4 regions of the Erwinia sp. 9145 genome follow, and region 1 is predicted to be linked to each of the others. Evidence: predicted binding sites of a transcription regulator. Region 1 holds the regulator's gene; each other region holds the start of a gene.
What was found. Region 1 encodes CRP, which controls carbon source genes, mostly activating them, when cyclic AMP is high. Its sites were predicted from a motif close to ATGTGANNNNNNTCACAT; they were not measured.

Region 1 (4,214 bases):
CCACAGCATGCCGGAAAAGCGCGCGATATTCTCAATGCCGCCGCCGCCGAAGGCGTGATGATCCTGAATGCCGGCACCGACGTGCTGCGCTTTGCTCCTTCGCTGGTGATCGAACCGGCGGACATTGAAGAAGGCATGGCGCGCTTTGCCAGAGCGCTCGACAACGTACCTGGCTTATCAGGCGCCTTTTCGTAACCGCCGTGACAACCAGCCTCCGTGGTGAGGCCGGTTGGACCACGCCAGCGACGAAATGGTGTGCATCACGCTCAGGTGATCCAGCACGCGCCTGACGTGCCGCTCCAGAATGGTCACCGGGCCGCGGTTAAAATCCTCCGGCGCCTCCAGAATGCTGCTGGCGGAGCTGGGGCCGTCGTATTCCAGCCGCTGCTGGCAGCGCTGAAGGGCGATTTCACAACTCTGAAGATAGCGTTCCGCCAGCGATGCGGTGAGCATGGTATGCTCCCGCGCCAGAATCGTCATGGCGTTGATGTGCTCAACAATAAACTGGCTGTGCGTCACCCACAGCTTCATATCGGACAGATAGCGCGTATTAAACCCCGGCTCCTGCATTGACTGGTTCAGCGAATTGAACAACGCGTTATGCGCCTGATTGACCCGCATACGTTGCCAGGCCAGCTTTGTCGCATCCTCTTCGTTGCCCAGCAGCATTTGCAGCGCGTCCTGAAACGCTTCCAGCGCATCGTGCGCGTTTTGCCTCAGCAGACCGCTCTGCCACTGCGGCCAGAGCCAAATCATGCCGCCAAAAGCAATCAGACAGCCCATTATCGTATCAAGCAGGCGCGGCAGCAGGAAGTCCGCGCCGTTCAGGGACAGCAACTGAAGCGACCAGACGGCGGTGACGGTAAAGCCAATCATCGCCACGCCGTAAAATTTACGGATCACCAGATAGCCGGCCAGGGTAATGGTCAGCATTCCCAACAGAATCAGCGACTCCGGCGCATGCAGACGCAGCGTAATGGCGGCGATGACCAGCCCGGCCAGCGTGCCGAGCGCACGGTGCTGGATGCGCACGCGCGTGGCGCTGTAGCCGTTCTGGCTGACAAACATCACCGTCATCAAAATCCAGTAAGGTTTAGGAAGATCGAAGAACAGGGCCAGAGAACTGGCAAAAGCCAGCATGACCGCGAAACGTGCGGCGGTGCGCAGCGCGGCGGATTTCAGCGAAAGGTAGCTTTTGATCGCCGGCAGCAGCGGCAACCGGCGCTGGCGATCCGCCATCAGGTCGCGTTGATAGAGCGGGCGCTGAGTGCGGAGCACGCGCGCGATGCGGCTGAAGTGCCAGGCGCAAAAATTGCTCACCGGATTGTCCGGGTGCTGGCGTGAGATCTTCTCCAGCGCCTGCAACTGCTTATCCATTGAAAAACGCTCCGGCAGCCGGTGATAAAGAATATCGTCGGCCAGCTGGCGAAGACGCGCGGCGATGGTCTGCGCGTTCCAACGGATCACCGCTTCAGCATGGCTTTGCCCGACCAGTTTCTGCACTTCTTCAGGCTGATGCAGGCTGACCGAAATATGCTCCTGCAAATCCATCGCCACCTGAAAGGCGCGGGTGAGGCGCTTATGGTGATTATCGCGACTGGCGGCCAGCATATGCATTTGCTGATAACAGATGCTGATGAGATCGACCGCCTTTTGTTGCCGCGCCAGCAGCGGCGGCAGCGCATCATCAGGATCGGTTAGTCTGGTCAATAGCGTATATTTCGCCTCGCAATAGGCAGCCAGTTCACGATAAAGCAGGCTGAGCGTTTCGCGCATCGGCTGCTCTTTCCACAGCCAGAACCAGAACCAGTTGAAGACGCCGTACCAGATGGTGCCAAGCACGTAGAGCAGCGGCGGCTGCCACATCGGCATGCGACCGCTGAGGCTGAGGGTAAAGATGGCGGCAATCAGCGAACCGGGCAGCAGCCTGCCGTGCAGCGGGCTGATCTCGCCGGTGACGCCCAGCAGCAGCGCCATCACCAGCAGGATCGCCGGGAGCGGCACCGCCTGCGCGCCGAGGTATTGGATCAGAAAGCTGCTGAAGGCAAACAGGCAACCGCCAATGATCAGGCGTTTGAAGAAGCGCTTATGCGGCGTGTCAAGCCCGGCGATGTTGCAGCAGGCCGGTACGAGGGAGAAGAGCAGCCCGTATTGCAGGCTACCGGCCAGCCATCCTGTTGCCACGGGCAAACAGAGCACCAGCGTCTGACGCAGTGCGTAGTTCACTTCAGGATGGTAAATCAGTCTGCGCCACATTTCGCTGTACCCAATAAAAAGGCGCGGCATGGATGCCGCGCCAGAGTAGCAAAGCCGGTTAGCGCGTGCCGTAAACGACGATAGTTTTTCCGTGTGCGGAGATCAGATTCTGATCTTCCAGCATCTTGAGAATGCGGCCAACGGTTTCGCGGGAGCAGCCAACGATCTGACCAATCTCCTGACGGGTGATTTTGATTTGCATGCCGTCCGGGTGAGTCATCGCGTCCGGCTGCTTCGCCAGGTTGAGCAGCGTTTGGGCAATGCGGCCCGTCACGTCAAGAAACGCTAAATTACCCACTTTCTCGGAGGTGACCTGAAGACGACGCGCCATTTGGGAAGAGAGACGCATCAGGATGTCAGGATTCACCTGAATAAGCTGACGGAATTTCTTATAGGAAATTTCAGCCACTTCACACGCGGTCTTCGCACGAACCCATGCGCTACGCTCCTGGCCCTCTTCAAACAGGCCAAGCTCTCCAATAAAATCGCCCTGATTGAGGTAAGAGAGGATCATCTCTTTGCCTTCTTCATCCTTGATCAGCACGGCGACCGCACCTTTGACGATGTAGTAAAGCGTTTCTGCTTTTTCACCCTGGTGAATCAGCGTGCTTTTTGATGGATATTTATGAATATGGCAATGTGACAGGAACCATTCAAGAGTCGGGTCTGTTTGCGGTTTGCCGAGAACCATTCGCTGTTATCCTCTGTTGTCATCATACCTGAATGCAGGCGCTGATTTGTCTGCCAGGCGTTGAAATAGTAAAGCGTTTCCCATCGGGATATTTGTCCAGGCCCGCAGGGTTCATTATATCGTCCCGTTTCGTCACGCTTGTAGAGTACTGACGAGAGTGTTTCAGCTTTGTTTTTAACACAGCTTTAAACGAGTGTCTTCTGTTGTCTCGCTTCAGCATAGCGGGAAACAGGACGCATTGCCGTTTTTGTTATCAGCGCGTAATCTGATGTGAATTGAATGAATTAAAGGAGTCGGTTATGCAAGCGCGCGTCAAATGGGTGGAAGGTCTGACTTTTTTGGGAGAATCCTCATCCGGGCATCAGCTGTTAATGGACGGAAACGCAGGCGATAAAGCGCCAGGCCCGATGGAAATGGTGTTGATGGCCGCGGGCGGTTGCAGCGCGATCGACGTGGTTTCCATTCTGCAAAAAGGCCGGCACGACGTCGTTGATTGCGAAGTCAAACTCACCTCAACGCGGCGCGAAGAGGCACCGCGACTGTTTACCCATATCAACCTGCACTTTATCGTTAGCGGTAACGCGTTGAGTGATAAAGCCGTTGCTCGCGCCGTTGAACTTTCCGCCGAAAAATATTGTTCCGTGGCGCTGATGTTGGGGAAAGGCGTTGAAATTACCCACAGTTTTGAAGTGAATACGCTATAAACCTTAATGCTCCGGTTAACGGGGCTTTATTCAATTTTTTTTCCTTCAATAAGGCGTTTGACCAGCGGCCCCATAATCAGCTCCATCGCCAGCCCCATTTTTCCGCCCGGCACCACCAGCGTATTAATATGCGAGATGAATGATCCCTGAAGCATCGACAATAAATAAGGGAAGTCGATATCGTCCAGCGCCTGAAAATGGATCACCACAAAGCTTTCATCCAGCGAAGGAATACCGCGCGCGGCAAAGGGATTAGACGTATCTACCGTCGGTACGCGCTGGAAGTTAATATGGGTGCGCGAAAACTGCGGCGTAATAAAGTTGATGTAATCTTCCATTGAACGCACCACCGAATCCATCACCGCTTCGCGTGAATGACCGCGCTCGCCGGTATCGCGCACCAGTTTCTGAATCCACTCCAGATTGACAATCGGTACCACGCCCACCAGCAGATCGACATTTTGCGCCACGTTATGCTGCGATGTCACCACGCCGCCGTGAAGTCCTTCATAAAACAGCACGTCGGTAGGTTCCGGCAGCGGCTGCCAGGGCGTGAAGGTGCC
Region 2 (4,214 bases), 400 kb from region 1:
AGGGCCGGTTTAGCGTTTGGCACCAGGCGCATGGCAATGCCGCGGAAGGCCGGTACCAGTTCATTCAACAGCAGACGCACACCGCTATAGAGAACAAACACGCCCGCCACGAACTGCATCGACTGCATAAATGAATACATGATGTAGTTCGTTTCGCCAGAGAACTGACCAATATATTCAGGGCCGGCAAATATGGCGGGGATGATATACATCGGCACCATAATTACCGCCATCGACAGATAGGTATCCTGTAAAAATTTAAAGTTATCGGGCAGCTCTAAATCTTCGGTTGAGCGCGAGTTTTTGCCAATCACGCGCGCAACGGCGGCCTGAACCAGATAGCCAATGGTACAGAAATGGCCCAGCGCGACGTCGTCCGAACCGGTAATTTTGCGCACAACCGGCTGGGCGATAGCGGGCATCAGTACGGCCATGACACCGCCAAAAATACCGCCGGTCAGGATCAGCGTGGCGCCGGTCAGTCCCGCTTTATAACCTATAACGGTGCCGATCGTTGCCATCCACAACAGCGCCTGACCGGTCAGGAAGATGTATTTGAATGGCGTGATGCGCGCGATGATAATGTTGACCGCAAAAATGACTAACAGAGTGAGCGCAACTTCTGAACCCAGCTCCCGGTTAGCCACACCGGCAATGGCTGCGACATCGGTAATGTATCCCTGCATACCAAAACCGTGGGTAAAAATATCATTGAGGAAGGTCAACGCGGCGACAATGATATTGATACCTGCCATCATGATCAGGAAACCCAGCAGGGTCTTAAACGTCCCTTCTATTGTTTTCCCGACAGATTTTTTTTGCAGGATCAATCCAAGCATCGCGATCAATGCAATTAATATGGATGCCTGGCCTAAAAAATCCTTAACAATAAAATGAATAATAGCGTCCACTTAACACCTCATTATCAGTTTGAATTCATATAAGCGAGGATTTTTTCTTCAATTTCTTTTTTGTCAGTTAACTTATTTAGAATGATTACCTTTCTCTTATTTTCCTCAGTGGCGTCAGATGTCAAAATATCTGCAAACATCTTTTGCGTAAGAATAATGTCATATTTGTAGGATGATGCTTCCGATACCGTGGTGTGATCGATATCGGCATCAATGCCTAAATTTTGCAAAACGGATTTTGCGCTCATTTCAATAGCAAAGCTTGAGCCGAGGCCGCAGCCACATACGCAGAGTACTTTAAGCATATTATTACCTCAGATAAGGTTGTTTAATTTAGCCAGTTTGTAGAGGTTACTATCTTCATCAACTAAACGTTTGTCAGAGTTTTCAAGATCGAGTGGTATTGCTTTATTATTGTTGTTAATGACAATTATTTTATTGGTCAGTCCGCTATGAATACACCTGACCACTTCTTCAGCCAGTATCGCGCCCTGAATAATCTCCTCTCCGGTTGGTGTGCCATTTCTTAATCCGTATCCCAGGATGGTTTTTCTGATCCTGATACCGATTTTATGTTCCAGTTTTCCAATCATGGTATCAATCGCGCCCTGGAAGCCCGGCGTATATTCTTTGGTGTAACCTTCAGAACATAAAATAATGACGCTGTTTTGCACTTCAATTTTGTCAGTGATTTTTTTCGCCAGCGCATCAATATCCCATGGCGATTCCGGAATAAGCGCAATATCGGCATTGCTTTTTAACGCAGCCTGTAGTGTCAGTTCACCGCAGTAGCCGCCAAGCAGTTCAATCATAAATACGCGGCCCGGCAGGCCCCGTCCGGTATTACGTAATTTCCCGACTTCGCCTATTACCTGTTCACAGGCGGTTGAAAACCCGATGGTATAATCGTTCCCGGTGATATCATTATCGATGGTCATGCCTACGCCATAGCAATTCACACCATAGCTGCTGAGTGTTTTTAAAAACTGAAATGAACCATCGCCGCCGCCCATAATCAGGCAATCAATTTTCTTTTGCCGGATATTTTTTATGATCCTGTCATAATCCGACTTTTTACATTTGTCTTCTTTTCTGCCTGAAGAGAGTAAAGGCACCGACGAGATTGAATAGTCGACCAGATCGCGGCGCGAGATCTCTTTCGCTCGGTTATCAATCAAACCATTAATGCCGCCATCAAAAACGATAATGTCCGATTCAATCATCCTGTTAATCTGGAACAGAAAGTTATTCATACCGCTGACGTCGCCTCCGCTTATTACCAGTCCAATTTTCATCGACGACCTCAGCTAAATTATTCGTGAATATGGAATTTAGAGTAATGATGGCAGGATTAATTTTTTTGAACCGCGTCACAAAAACGCAACGAATTAACTTTAGAGCCTCTCTTGACAGGGCTTTTATGAGCTTATTTTTGTGATCTGAATCACTTATTTTTTTCAGGCGACGAATACTATTTTTACTTAATATTTTGTTTTAATTGAATTTTCAGGCGGCAGGCTAATTTTGTGGTTTTCTTGTTAACAGGGCGAATTAACCGATAACGATTTTGTGACTGCTTTCACAATAATTGCGGCACCCACCTGAGCGTTATATCAACGTCAGGCGGGTGTTCTTTTAAGCCTTATTTACGGTGGGGATTTTTAAGATGAAAGATAAGCCTGTCAGGCGCTATCGCCGTTGAAAACGCTGAAGCCATGTTTCTGACCCTGACGCAGGTTAACGTGCAGAAACGGGTTGAGAAACAGAGTAGAAAGCGTTTAAACAACCGCTGCCTGACGTCTCTTCCCTGCCGTGCCAAACCGTGCGGCCCGGTTTTCAAACACTATTTTGCAGCCATTGCAGAACCGGCAGCAGCGCCTCATCAGAGTTCTTTTCGTAGATCAATCCATGTCCGTTGCCATACACACCCCGATCCGCCAGATGCAGTAGCTCTGCCGATGCCCCTGCCGCGTTCAGAAAAGACGCAGTCGGCGGGCTGGCAGCTGCAAACGCCGACGCTTCTGCGGTAACAATCAGAATCGGCAAACCGGTTAAAGACGGTAATCTTAAGCTGCCCGGCTGCGCATCACGCACGGCCTCGGCGCTGACAGCCGGCGGATCGAAGCGCATCGGCGCTGCCGTTATGCCCCACGCCAGTAACCCAATATTGGGGATTTCCGCAAAGGGTGGCCCCATCGGCTCGATAGCGACAATGGCCTTTACCTGTTCTGGCCGACGATCCGCTATCAGCCAGCCGTCCGGGCCCGATGCAGAATGCGTCACAAGAATGGCAGGCCCAATGCGATCCAGTAGAACCGCCACGCGATCTGCATCCAGGGTCTGTGAAAGCGCCAGATCTTTGGGTAAGGGGCCATAGCCGGCAATAAATTCGTCCATGGCGTCAGGATCGTCCGGGGAAAAAGGCCATTGGGTATGACGTTCATCGCTCTGCGGAAAATAGATATGCTGTCCGCCCTCATACGAAAATGGCGGCCCCATTTCGCCAAGCGTCTCTACGTGGAAGGGCGAGCGGCCGTGTCCGGGTCGGTCGATGACCAACACCGCATACCCCTTCTCTACAAACCGCTGTGCCCAGCCAGGCCTGCCATCCGGCGTGTCAAACCACTCCGTACCCTGAAACCCGCCGCCATGCATCAGCACAACGGGATACGGCATGCTCACTACCTCTGGCGCTTCCCATTCCACATACATCGGGCCGCGTTGATACGTCAGGCCGTTCTGTGCAATTCGTTCACCGGGGATCCAGAAATGCCCGCGCCGAATCGTGCGTGGCACTGCTTCAGTCCAGGGCGCGTAATGTTGATGTTTTTGCATTTTTTTCCTTTGTGAACGTCAACCCTGAAGGGCGCGAGCCCGTACGGGCGAGATATCGGTAAATCGTGAAACGTCTGCCATAACTTCAGTCGATTCCGGAGAGGCAAAAGCTGTTTCCGCTGCTTTCTCATCCCGGAAGATGCATTCACAGAGGGCGATGGTTCCGGCCTGCTCCGCTGCCGGAAAAAATGCGGCTGCACTGAGAAGCCCGTACTGACGCCACGCTTTCATCACCAGCGGAAGATGTCCATTTACGTAATATTCCCTGTCAAAACGGTTCTGAGAATCACCCTGGTAGGTGACATAGATGGTTACCGGTGCATTCATATTCATCTTTTTTCTCCTGCCATGTCGGCCAGCGCAACTTATTGCGCATTGAGGAATGACATAACCGCATTGTTAAGCTGCGCGGGGCACTCTTCCGGTAGCCAGTGGCCGCACCCTGTAAGAACTTTACCTGTCACGTTG
Region 3 (4,214 bases), 1.9 Mb from region 1:
TGCGGCGCTGGCCGGGATCATGTTTGTCGTCTGCATCAACACCTTTGAATGGAGTTCACTGCGCCGTTTAAAGCGGATGCCGCGCGCCGATGCGCTGATTATGATTGCGGTTACCGTGGTGACGATTTATACCGATCTGGCGATGGCGGTGATTTTTGGAGTAATTGTTTCCGCACTGGTCTTTGCCTGGCAGCATGCGCGCATCACCATCGTCGCGCAGAAAGAAGAGGCGAGCGTGAAATATTACCGGCTGGAAGGCCCGCTGTTTTTTGGCTCTGCGGCCAGTTTTAACGAACTTTTCCACCCGGAGCAGGATCCTGACAGCGTGGTCATCGATTTTGCGCGCACGCGCGTAATGGACTCCAGCGGCGTTGAGGCTATTGATAAACTCACCGCCCGTTATCTCGCGGCGGGCCGCAGCGTCAGGCTGCGCCATCTCAGCGAAGATTGCATCAGCCTGCTGAAACAGGCGGGGCCATTTTGCAGTCACGAACTGGACGATCCGGATTATAAAGTTGCTGCCGACGGTGGTTGAGCTATAAAGCTACGCGTGGCCCTGCCGATATAGATAAAAATCGTCGTATTGATGAGCGTGTCATAAAAAAGCGCGAAGATCTGTACGACGATTTTTAGCACTGGCAGGATGCTCACACTGTGGTTTGAAGGCATGAAACATAATTTTAATTGCACTCCCTTACATACCTTAAGCGGCAACGTTATTGCGCTTGATTTGACCAGCCGGAATCCGATACATCGCAATCCAGAGGCGCAGCTTCTGAGCCAACTGGAGATCCTTGCCAACTATGCAGATCCTTTCTGCCGCCAGGATTTGCTTTGCTGCCTGTCCATTGACTTTGGGATGGCGGCTGCCGTACTCGAATCGCCCCGAATACAGCTGGCGCTCAGTGAACTGCCGTTTGTCCGGCTTAAGCTGTCCGAAAACTTTCCTAACCTGCATGACGGCCTCGCAAATCCGCTGCTGCGGGCCCTTGCCGCGCAGATCAATACGCTATGGCTGGGAGATTTAGGCGCAGGCGGCGCAAACCTCCACGCGCTTCAATCAAAAATGTTTCAAGCGGTGAAGCTCGATCGCGATTTCTATTTGAAAAACGTGAATAAACCGACGTTCAGCGTGTTAATCGCCCATATTCATCGCTATACGCAATGCGTGATCGTCAATGGCGCAGAGAGCACTCTTCAGACAGAGCGTTAGTACAGGGATCAGGCTTTGTAAGCGTGCAGGCGATTCATCGCCTTCAGTTTATCTTCTTTCAGCCACAGTTCGGTGCAGCGAACGGCTTCGTCGATCGCGCTGTCGATCAGCGTCTGCTCGGCTGTCTGCGGCTTACCGAGTACAAAACCGGTGACCTTGTTGCGATCGCCCGGATGGCCGATGCCAATACGCAGGCGATGGAAATCAAGGCTGTTACCGAGTTTACTGATGATGTCTTTCAACCCGTTATGGCCGCCATGGCCGCCGCCCTGTTTAAACTTTGCCACGCCGGGCGGCAGATCCAGCTCGTCATGAGCCACCAGAATCTCTTCCGGCGCGATACGGTAAAACGTCGCCATAGCGGCAACCGCTTTGCCGCTCAGATTCATAAACGTGGTGGGCACCAGCAGCCGCACGTCAGCGCCGCTAAGGTTAAGGCGGGCAGTGTAGCCGTAGAATTTACTCTCTTCTTTCAGTGACTGGTTATGGCGCTCAGCCAGCAGATCCACATACCAGGCACCCGCGTTATGGCGCGTCGCGGCGTATTCAGCGCCGGGATTGGCCAGACCCACAATCAGTTTAATGCTGCTCACTCAGTTATTTCCTGCTCGGTGCGATAAAGAGAGGGACAGTTTACGTTGCGACGTCGAAGAACTCAAAAGGCGGGCGCAATAATACGACACATTGTGCAATAGTTCATCAGAGTGATATATCGCTTTCGATATAAATCAGGCTGTTAGGCGTAAAGTTTTGTCAGAGAATCCTTTCCAAATGTGATCGGTAGCGCACCACGAACATCATTCATTGCATAAACTTATAGCGTTGATGCATGGGATTGTGCATTTCAAAAGCTTCTGGAGGTGAATATGATGACACGTAAAAACGCGAATCTGGCCGGTAATGCGCTGATGATCCTCGGGCTGGTGATCATGGTTGGCAGCGTGGGTAGCGCGATTTTAAACCAGCTTCCCCAGCTTCAGATGCCGCAGCTGATGGTTAATGGCGCGGTATTTGGCATTTTCGTTGGCGCACTGCTGTGGCTGGTGGGAGCGCGTATCAGCGGGCGGGAGAAGGTGTGCGATCGTTACTACTGGTTGCGCCACTATGGCGACAAACGCTGTCGGCGCTCTCATGAGGGCCAGTGATAACCGGTGTTAACTGACTAAAATAAAGGGACGGCCAGGCCGTCCCTCAGTGTATCAGTGCTCAAACATAGCTGAAATAGACTCTTCGTTGCTGATGCGACGAATAGCTTCAGCCAGCATGCCCGACAGCGTCAGCGTGCGCACGTTGGGAAGCGCTTTGATCTCTTCCGGTAACGGAATGGTATCGCAGACAACCACTTCATCGATGACCGAATGACGCAGATTTTCCACAGCGTTACCTGAGAAAATCGGATGCGTTGCGTAAGCAAAAACGCGTTTGGCGCCGCGCTCTTTCAGCGCTTCTGCCGCTTTACACAGCGTACCGCCAGTATCGATCATATCGTCGACCAGCACGCAGTCGCGTCCGGCGACGTCACCAATAATGTGCATGACCTGCGAAACGTTAGCGCGAGGACGACGCTTATCAATAATCGCCATGTCGGTATCGTTAAGCAGCTTGGCGATAGCGCGAGCGCGAACCACGCCGCCGATATCTGGCGAAACCACAATCGGATTTTCAAGGCCGATCTGGAGCATATCTTCCAGCAAAATCGGGCTGCCGAAGACGTTATCTACCGGGACATCAAAGAAACCCTGAATCTGTTCAGCGTGCAGATCCACCGTCAGAACGCGGTCGACGCCGACGCTTGACAGAAAGTCTGCCACCACTTTAGCGGTAATCGGGACGCGCGCGGAGCGAACGCGGCGATCCTGACGGGCATAGCCAAAGTAGGGGATAACGGCGGTAATACGACCGGCGGAGGCGCGACGCAGGGCATCAACCATCACCACCAGTTCCATCAGGTTATCGTTGGTGGGAGCACAGGTGGACTGGATGATGAAAATATCGCCACCGCGTACATTTTCGTTAATTTGTACGCTTACTTCACCATCGCTGAACCGACCGACGGCGGCGTCGCCGAGGCTGGTGTAAAGGCGGTTGGCAATACGTTGTGCTAGTTCCGGTGTGGCGTTACCAGCAAAAAGCTTCATGTCAGGCACGAGAAGAACCTCAGGCTTTGCGTCCAGAGAATGAACATCATTGTTAGCGGCACTGGGCGATATACCGCAACAACGGTTTCATACGGGTGTAGTAATGAGCGACGTGCGGCGTCAGGATCGGGGCGACGACGTCACGCAAACTCTAAATGCTCTGATAAGCGACAGTACAGCGGCGAAACGTTAACGCCTCGCGCAACAAAGCCCTGCCACTTTTTCGGAGCCAGCTCAAACACCTGGCGGGCCGCGCACTCGGTGTCAAATTCAGCAAACACGCAAGCGCCCGTTCCGGTCAAGCGCGACGGCGCGTATTCTAGCAGCCAGGAAACGAGCTCTTCAACCTCGCGAAAACGTTTTCTTACCACTGGCTCACAATCATTACGGTATTCGGCCTGAAGAAGCTGGCTGAGTTCCCGTACTGGCGTATCGCGGATCAGACCGGGATCATTAAACACTATTGGCGTGGAAACTGATACGCCAGGATGCATCACCAGATACCATTTTTCCTGCGGCTCCGCGGGGGTGAGATCTTCGCCAATACCCTGGGCGAAGGCGGCATGACCACGAACGAATACCGGCACGTCGGCGCCCAGCGTCAGCGCCATGGCCGCCAGCTCGTCCGTGCTGAAACCTGTCTGCCACAGCGCATTCATCGCCACCAGCACCGTTGCGGCATCCGACGAGCCGCCGCCCAGCCCGCCGCCCATCGGTAAACGTTTTTCCAGCGCGATCGTGACACCAGCACGCGATGTCAGCCGGTCGCGGGCGATAGCTTCGCTTTTCAGCAACGCTGCCGCACGCACCACCAGATTCGCGTCGTCGGGCACGCCGTCAACGGGCGTCGACAGGGTAATGCT
Region 4 (4,214 bases), 560 kb from region 1:
CAGCGTGAAGGCGTCCGCGGTACCGCCAGCAAAACCAGCAATAACCTTATCGTTATAGAGACGACGCACTTTTTTGACGTTGCCTTTCATTACGGTATTGCCAAGCGTCGCCTGGCCATCACCGCCAATGACCACCTGTCCGTTGCGTCGCACACTTACAATTGTTGTCACGGGCAAACCTCTCGTTGCATGAATAAAATAGCCTCGCCCGTAAGCGAGGCAGCAATGCAACAAGATATGGGGCAGGTTCGAAGGGTTTCAACCCCCGATGGAAAGAGGAATACAATTTGTATGGCCGGAGCCGCGCAGCTTCTTCAACGTGCTGTCTGCGCTGGCGCGTCCGTTGTACGGGCCAATCACCACGCGATTCCAGCCGCCGCCGCTGGTGATCCGGCTCTCAAACCCTTCAAAGGCCAACTGAGCGCGGATCGATTCGGCCTGATCGGTGCCTTTAAAGGAGCCGCATTGTACCATCCAGCGCTGCGCGTTTTCCTTTTCAACGTCCTTCGGCTTGCTTTCTGCTTTTGGCTGCGGCTCGGCGGCGGTTTGCGCAGGTGCCTGGCGAACCGGCTCGCGCGTCACAGGAGCGGCGGGGCGGGGCTGCGTTTTCGCTGGCTGCTGCGTCTGCACGGGCTGCTGCTGCTGTTGCATCCGCGACTGCTGCTGGAGCTGAGCTTGCTGTTGCTGCTGCATTCGCGACTGCTGCTGAAGCTGAGTTTGCTGCTGCTGACGCTGAAGCGTTTGCTGGCGTTGAGCAGGCGTCTGTTCATTCCACGGCACTTCATTCAACTGGGTAGGCTGCTGACGCATATCCGCCTGCATTTGCTCAAGCAACTGCCGTTGTTCGTCGGTAAGTTGTGTCTGCGAATGCACCTCGCCGCCCGCAGACGGTTCCGTTGGCGTAGGGACGGTGATCTGACGATTTTCAAGTTCTTTAATGTAGCGCCAGCGCTCTTCAGGCTTCGGCGGCAGGCCGTTGCCCACCGCTTTATGATCGGGAATGACCGGCGTTTCTTCTTTTTTATGATGTGCGATAAACCACAGGCCGCCAACGAAGGTGACGAGTACTGCGACGGCGAGAACCACCATAATTTTCGATACGCCTGAACCACCGCTACGCTTTTTACTGCGACTGTTGGTCTTCTTGCGACGCGTCCCTGTCGAACGCCCGCGGCCTACGTAATCTTTTTGTGCCACTATCGTTCCGCTAATAATCAATAAAAAAGGAGAGGGCGGGCAACATTGCCGCTGGAGTACCCAGCTTTTAGCCCGCCATGTTACTCAAGGGCCGGAACTTTGACCAGCGGGAATGGCGGTAAGAATCTCCTGATTCTTGAAATTTACCGCCAGAGGCACCGGTTTAACGCGCGTTTTCATCCCGTAGGGAAGGGGCCGTGCTGCCGCGAATTTTGAGCTCGAAATCCAGCAGCCTGGAGCCGCTGTTGACGATTTTTCCCTGAAGCTGCTCAAGCAGCAGGTTCATCGCTTCGCGGCCGATCTCAAAACGCGGCTGCGAAACGGTGGTGAGCTGCGGGTCACTGTAGCGGGAAAGCTCAATATCATCAAAGCCAACCAGCGAGATATCCTGCGGGATGCGCAGCCCCATGATCTTCGCTTCAGACATCGCGCCCAGCGCCATGATATCACTGTGGCAAAAGAGCGCATCGGGCGGTTCCGGCAGCGCCATCAGGTACTGCATGGCCCGGCTGCCCGCGTCAAAGGTGAAATCACCGCGTACAATATAGTGCGGGTCTACTGCGATACCGCTGCGTCTGAGTGCCTGAATATAGCCCTGAAGGCGATACTGGCAAAGCGGCATATCCTGCGGCCCGGCAATACAGGCAATGCGGCTGTGGCCCAGCCTCAGCAGGTGATTGACCGCCTCGAAGGCCGCGGTCAGATTGTCGATATGCACCGTGGGAAGATCCAGCTCTGGCGCAAATTCGTTCGCCATCACCATTGGCAGCAGCGCGCGCTGCTCTTCATTAGTACTGTCAAACGGCACCTGCGAACCCAGCAGCACCATACCGTCGATTTGACGCGTAAGCATCAGGTCGAGAAACGATCTCTCCTGCTGATTCTGATGCGCGCAGTCGCCCAACAGCACCAGGTAGCCAACGGCTGCGGCCACCGATTCCACGCCGCGGATCATTTCGCTGAAAAAGGGATCGCAGATATCAGGGACGATAACCAGAATGGTGCGTGATTCGCTGCGCTTGCTGTTGCGCGCCAGCGTATGAGGCGAGTAACCCACAGCGGTCACCGCGTCTTCAACTTTCTGACGCGTGGCGGCGGAGACTTTTTCAGGACTCATCAGGGCACGCGAAACGGTGGCTGTTGATACGCCCGCTTTTTCCGCCACGTCCTTCATGGTCGCGCCCGTTGCCTCTGGATGGTGCACCAACGTTGTATCCTCCTCTCTTCGCCGCGCGTAAACGATCGCTCTGATGAATGAAGCGCACTTACGCGTCCCTGTTTCGATCTCCATCACATTTTTATCAGATGTGGCGAGCCGTCGTTACTTAATTTGCATAAAAAATGTGACTTAAGCGACTATTTTCGAAGCGTCTCGCAGGGCGCGTTGCAAGACGCGACATTTTTCACCCTTCCGTTGGATCGACATCCAGCGTCCATTTCACCTTTCGCGCCTGCGGCAAGGTGCCGATCAGCGGAAGGGTGCTTTTTATCAGGCGCTGGAGCGTACCGCGCGAAGGATGCTGCAACAGCAACTGCCAGCGATAGCGTCCGCTGCGCTTGGGTTGCAGCGCGGGAACCGGCCCCATGACCCAGAACGCTTCATCTTTAAGCGGGCTGGCTTCCAGCAGGTTGCGTAGCTGCTGGAGAAACAGCGATGACTGCTGATTATCATGATCTTCCGAGCGAAAAAGCGCGTGATGCGTGAACGGCGGCAGCAGCACGGTTTTGCGTTCTTCCAGCGCCTGGCGGGCAAATGCGTCGTAGCCTTTATGCATCAGCGTTTGCAGCAGCGGATGTTCAGGGTGATGAGTCTGGAGCAGCACCTCGCCCTGTTTTCCGGCCCGCCCGGCGCGTCCGGCAACCTGCGTATACAGCTGGGCAAAACGCTCGGCGGAGCGAAAATCGGCGGAGAAGAGCGCGCCATCCACATCGAGCAGAGAAACCAGCGTTACATCGGGAAAATGATGCCCTTTTGCCAGCATCTGCGTGCCGACAAGTATTCGCGCACCGCCGCGATGGACAGCAGCAAGGTGTTGTTCAAGCGCGCCCTTACGGCTGGTGGTGTCGCGGTCAATACGCGAAAGCGGCACGTCGGGAAAGCGTTGCGTTAAATTGTGCTCCAGCTGCTCGGTGCCAAGCCCGACCGGCACCAGATGCGTTGATCCGCACTGCGGGCATTGGTGAGGCACAGGCCGCTGGCTGTCACAGTGATGGCAGCGAAGTTGATGGTGCTGCTGATGCAGCGTGTAATAGCGATCGCAGCGCTGGCATTCCGCAATCCAGCCGCACTCGTGACACAGCATGGCAGGCGAAAAGCCACGGCGGTTAAGAAACAGCAGCACCTGGTTATCCGCCTGAAGATGCTGACCGATTCTTTTAATCAACGCAGGCGAAAGACCGCCTTCCAGTCTTACGCCCTTTAAATCAATAAGGTGCTGCGTCGCCTGACGCGCATTACCCGCCCGTTTACTCAGATTGAGCTGGCGATATTTACCGGTTTGCACGTTGTGCAGGGTTTCCAGGGCCGGGGTTGCCGAGCCCAAAACGATGGGAATATCTTCCTGTCGCGCGCGAAACACCGCCAGATCCCGCGCCTGATAGCGCCAGCCTTCCTGCTGTTTGTAGGAGCTGTCATGCTCTTCATCAATAATGATCACGCCCAGGTGGGCAAAAGGTGTGAACAGTGCTGAACGTGTACCGATAATAATCGCCGTTTCACCGCTGCGGGCGCGCAGCCAGACCGCCAGCCTCTCGCTGTCGTTCAGCGCGGAGTGCAGTACGTCTACCGGCGCATTGAAACGCTCACGAAAACGCGCGATGGTCTGCGGCGTCAGGCCAATCTCCGGCACCAGCACCAGCGCCTGACGGCCGCTCTCCAGCACGTTTTCCAGCACGCTGAGATAGACCTCTGTTTTACCGGAACCGGTGATCCCCGCCAGCAGCCAGGCGGCAAAATGGTTGTCTTCACTACGGATCGCGCCCACGGCCGTGGCCTGCTCGGTGTTGAGACGAAGCCT

Region 2: a site for CRP is predicted at 2,344-2,361, ahead of FA91_RS15020 (6-phosphofructokinase). Genes of this name have one in related genera too.
Region 3: a site for CRP is predicted at 1,985-2,002, ahead of pth (aminoacyl-tRNA hydrolase). Genes of this name have one in related genera too.
Region 4: a site for CRP is predicted at 2,476-2,493, ahead of cytR (DNA-binding transcriptional regulator CytR). Genes of this name have one in related genera too.

What each region holds. Positions count from the first base shown of each region.
Region 1 is NZ_JQNE01000001.1:3,562,780-3,566,993, reverse strand. It holds gene FA91_RS16905 (aspartate aminotransferase family protein) at 1-195, shown strand, start outside; gene FA91_RS16900 (YccS/YhfK family putative transporter) at 178-2,256, opposite strand; gene crp (cAMP-activated global transcriptional regulator CRP) at 2,315-2,947, opposite strand; gene FA91_RS16890 (OsmC family protein) at 3,247-3,651, shown strand; gene FA91_RS16885 (phosphoribulokinase) at 3,678-4,214, opposite strand, start outside.
Region 2 is NZ_JQNE01000001.1:3,167,052-3,171,265, forward strand. It holds gene FA91_RS15010 (PTS sugar transporter subunit IIC) at 1-911, opposite strand, end outside; gene FA91_RS15015 (PTS sugar transporter subunit IIB) at 926-1,216, opposite strand; gene FA91_RS15020 (6-phosphofructokinase) at 1,226-2,206, opposite strand; gene FA91_RS15025 (alpha/beta hydrolase) at 2,748-3,746, opposite strand; gene FA91_RS15030 (EthD family reductase) at 3,765-4,079, opposite strand; gene FA91_RS15035 (alpha/beta hydrolase) at 4,112-4,214, opposite strand, start outside.
Region 3 is NZ_JQNE01000001.1:1,625,000-1,629,213, forward strand. It holds gene FA91_RS07975 (SulP family inorganic anion transporter) at 1-535, shown strand, start outside; gene FA91_RS07980 (EAL domain-containing protein) at 668-1,213, shown strand; gene pth (aminoacyl-tRNA hydrolase) at 1,222-1,806, opposite strand; gene ychH (stress-induced protein YchH) at 2,083-2,358, shown strand; gene prs (ribose-phosphate diphosphokinase) at 2,413-3,360, opposite strand; gene ispE (4-(cytidine 5'-diphospho)-2-C-methyl-D-erythritol kinase) at 3,492-4,214, opposite strand, start outside.
Region 4 is NZ_JQNE01000001.1:4,123,772-4,127,985, forward strand. It holds gene hslV (ATP-dependent protease subunit HslV) at 1-171, opposite strand, end outside; gene ftsN (cell division protein FtsN) at 259-1,197, opposite strand; gene cytR (DNA-binding transcriptional regulator CytR) at 1,361-2,404, opposite strand; gene priA (primosomal protein N') at 2,601-4,214, opposite strand, start outside.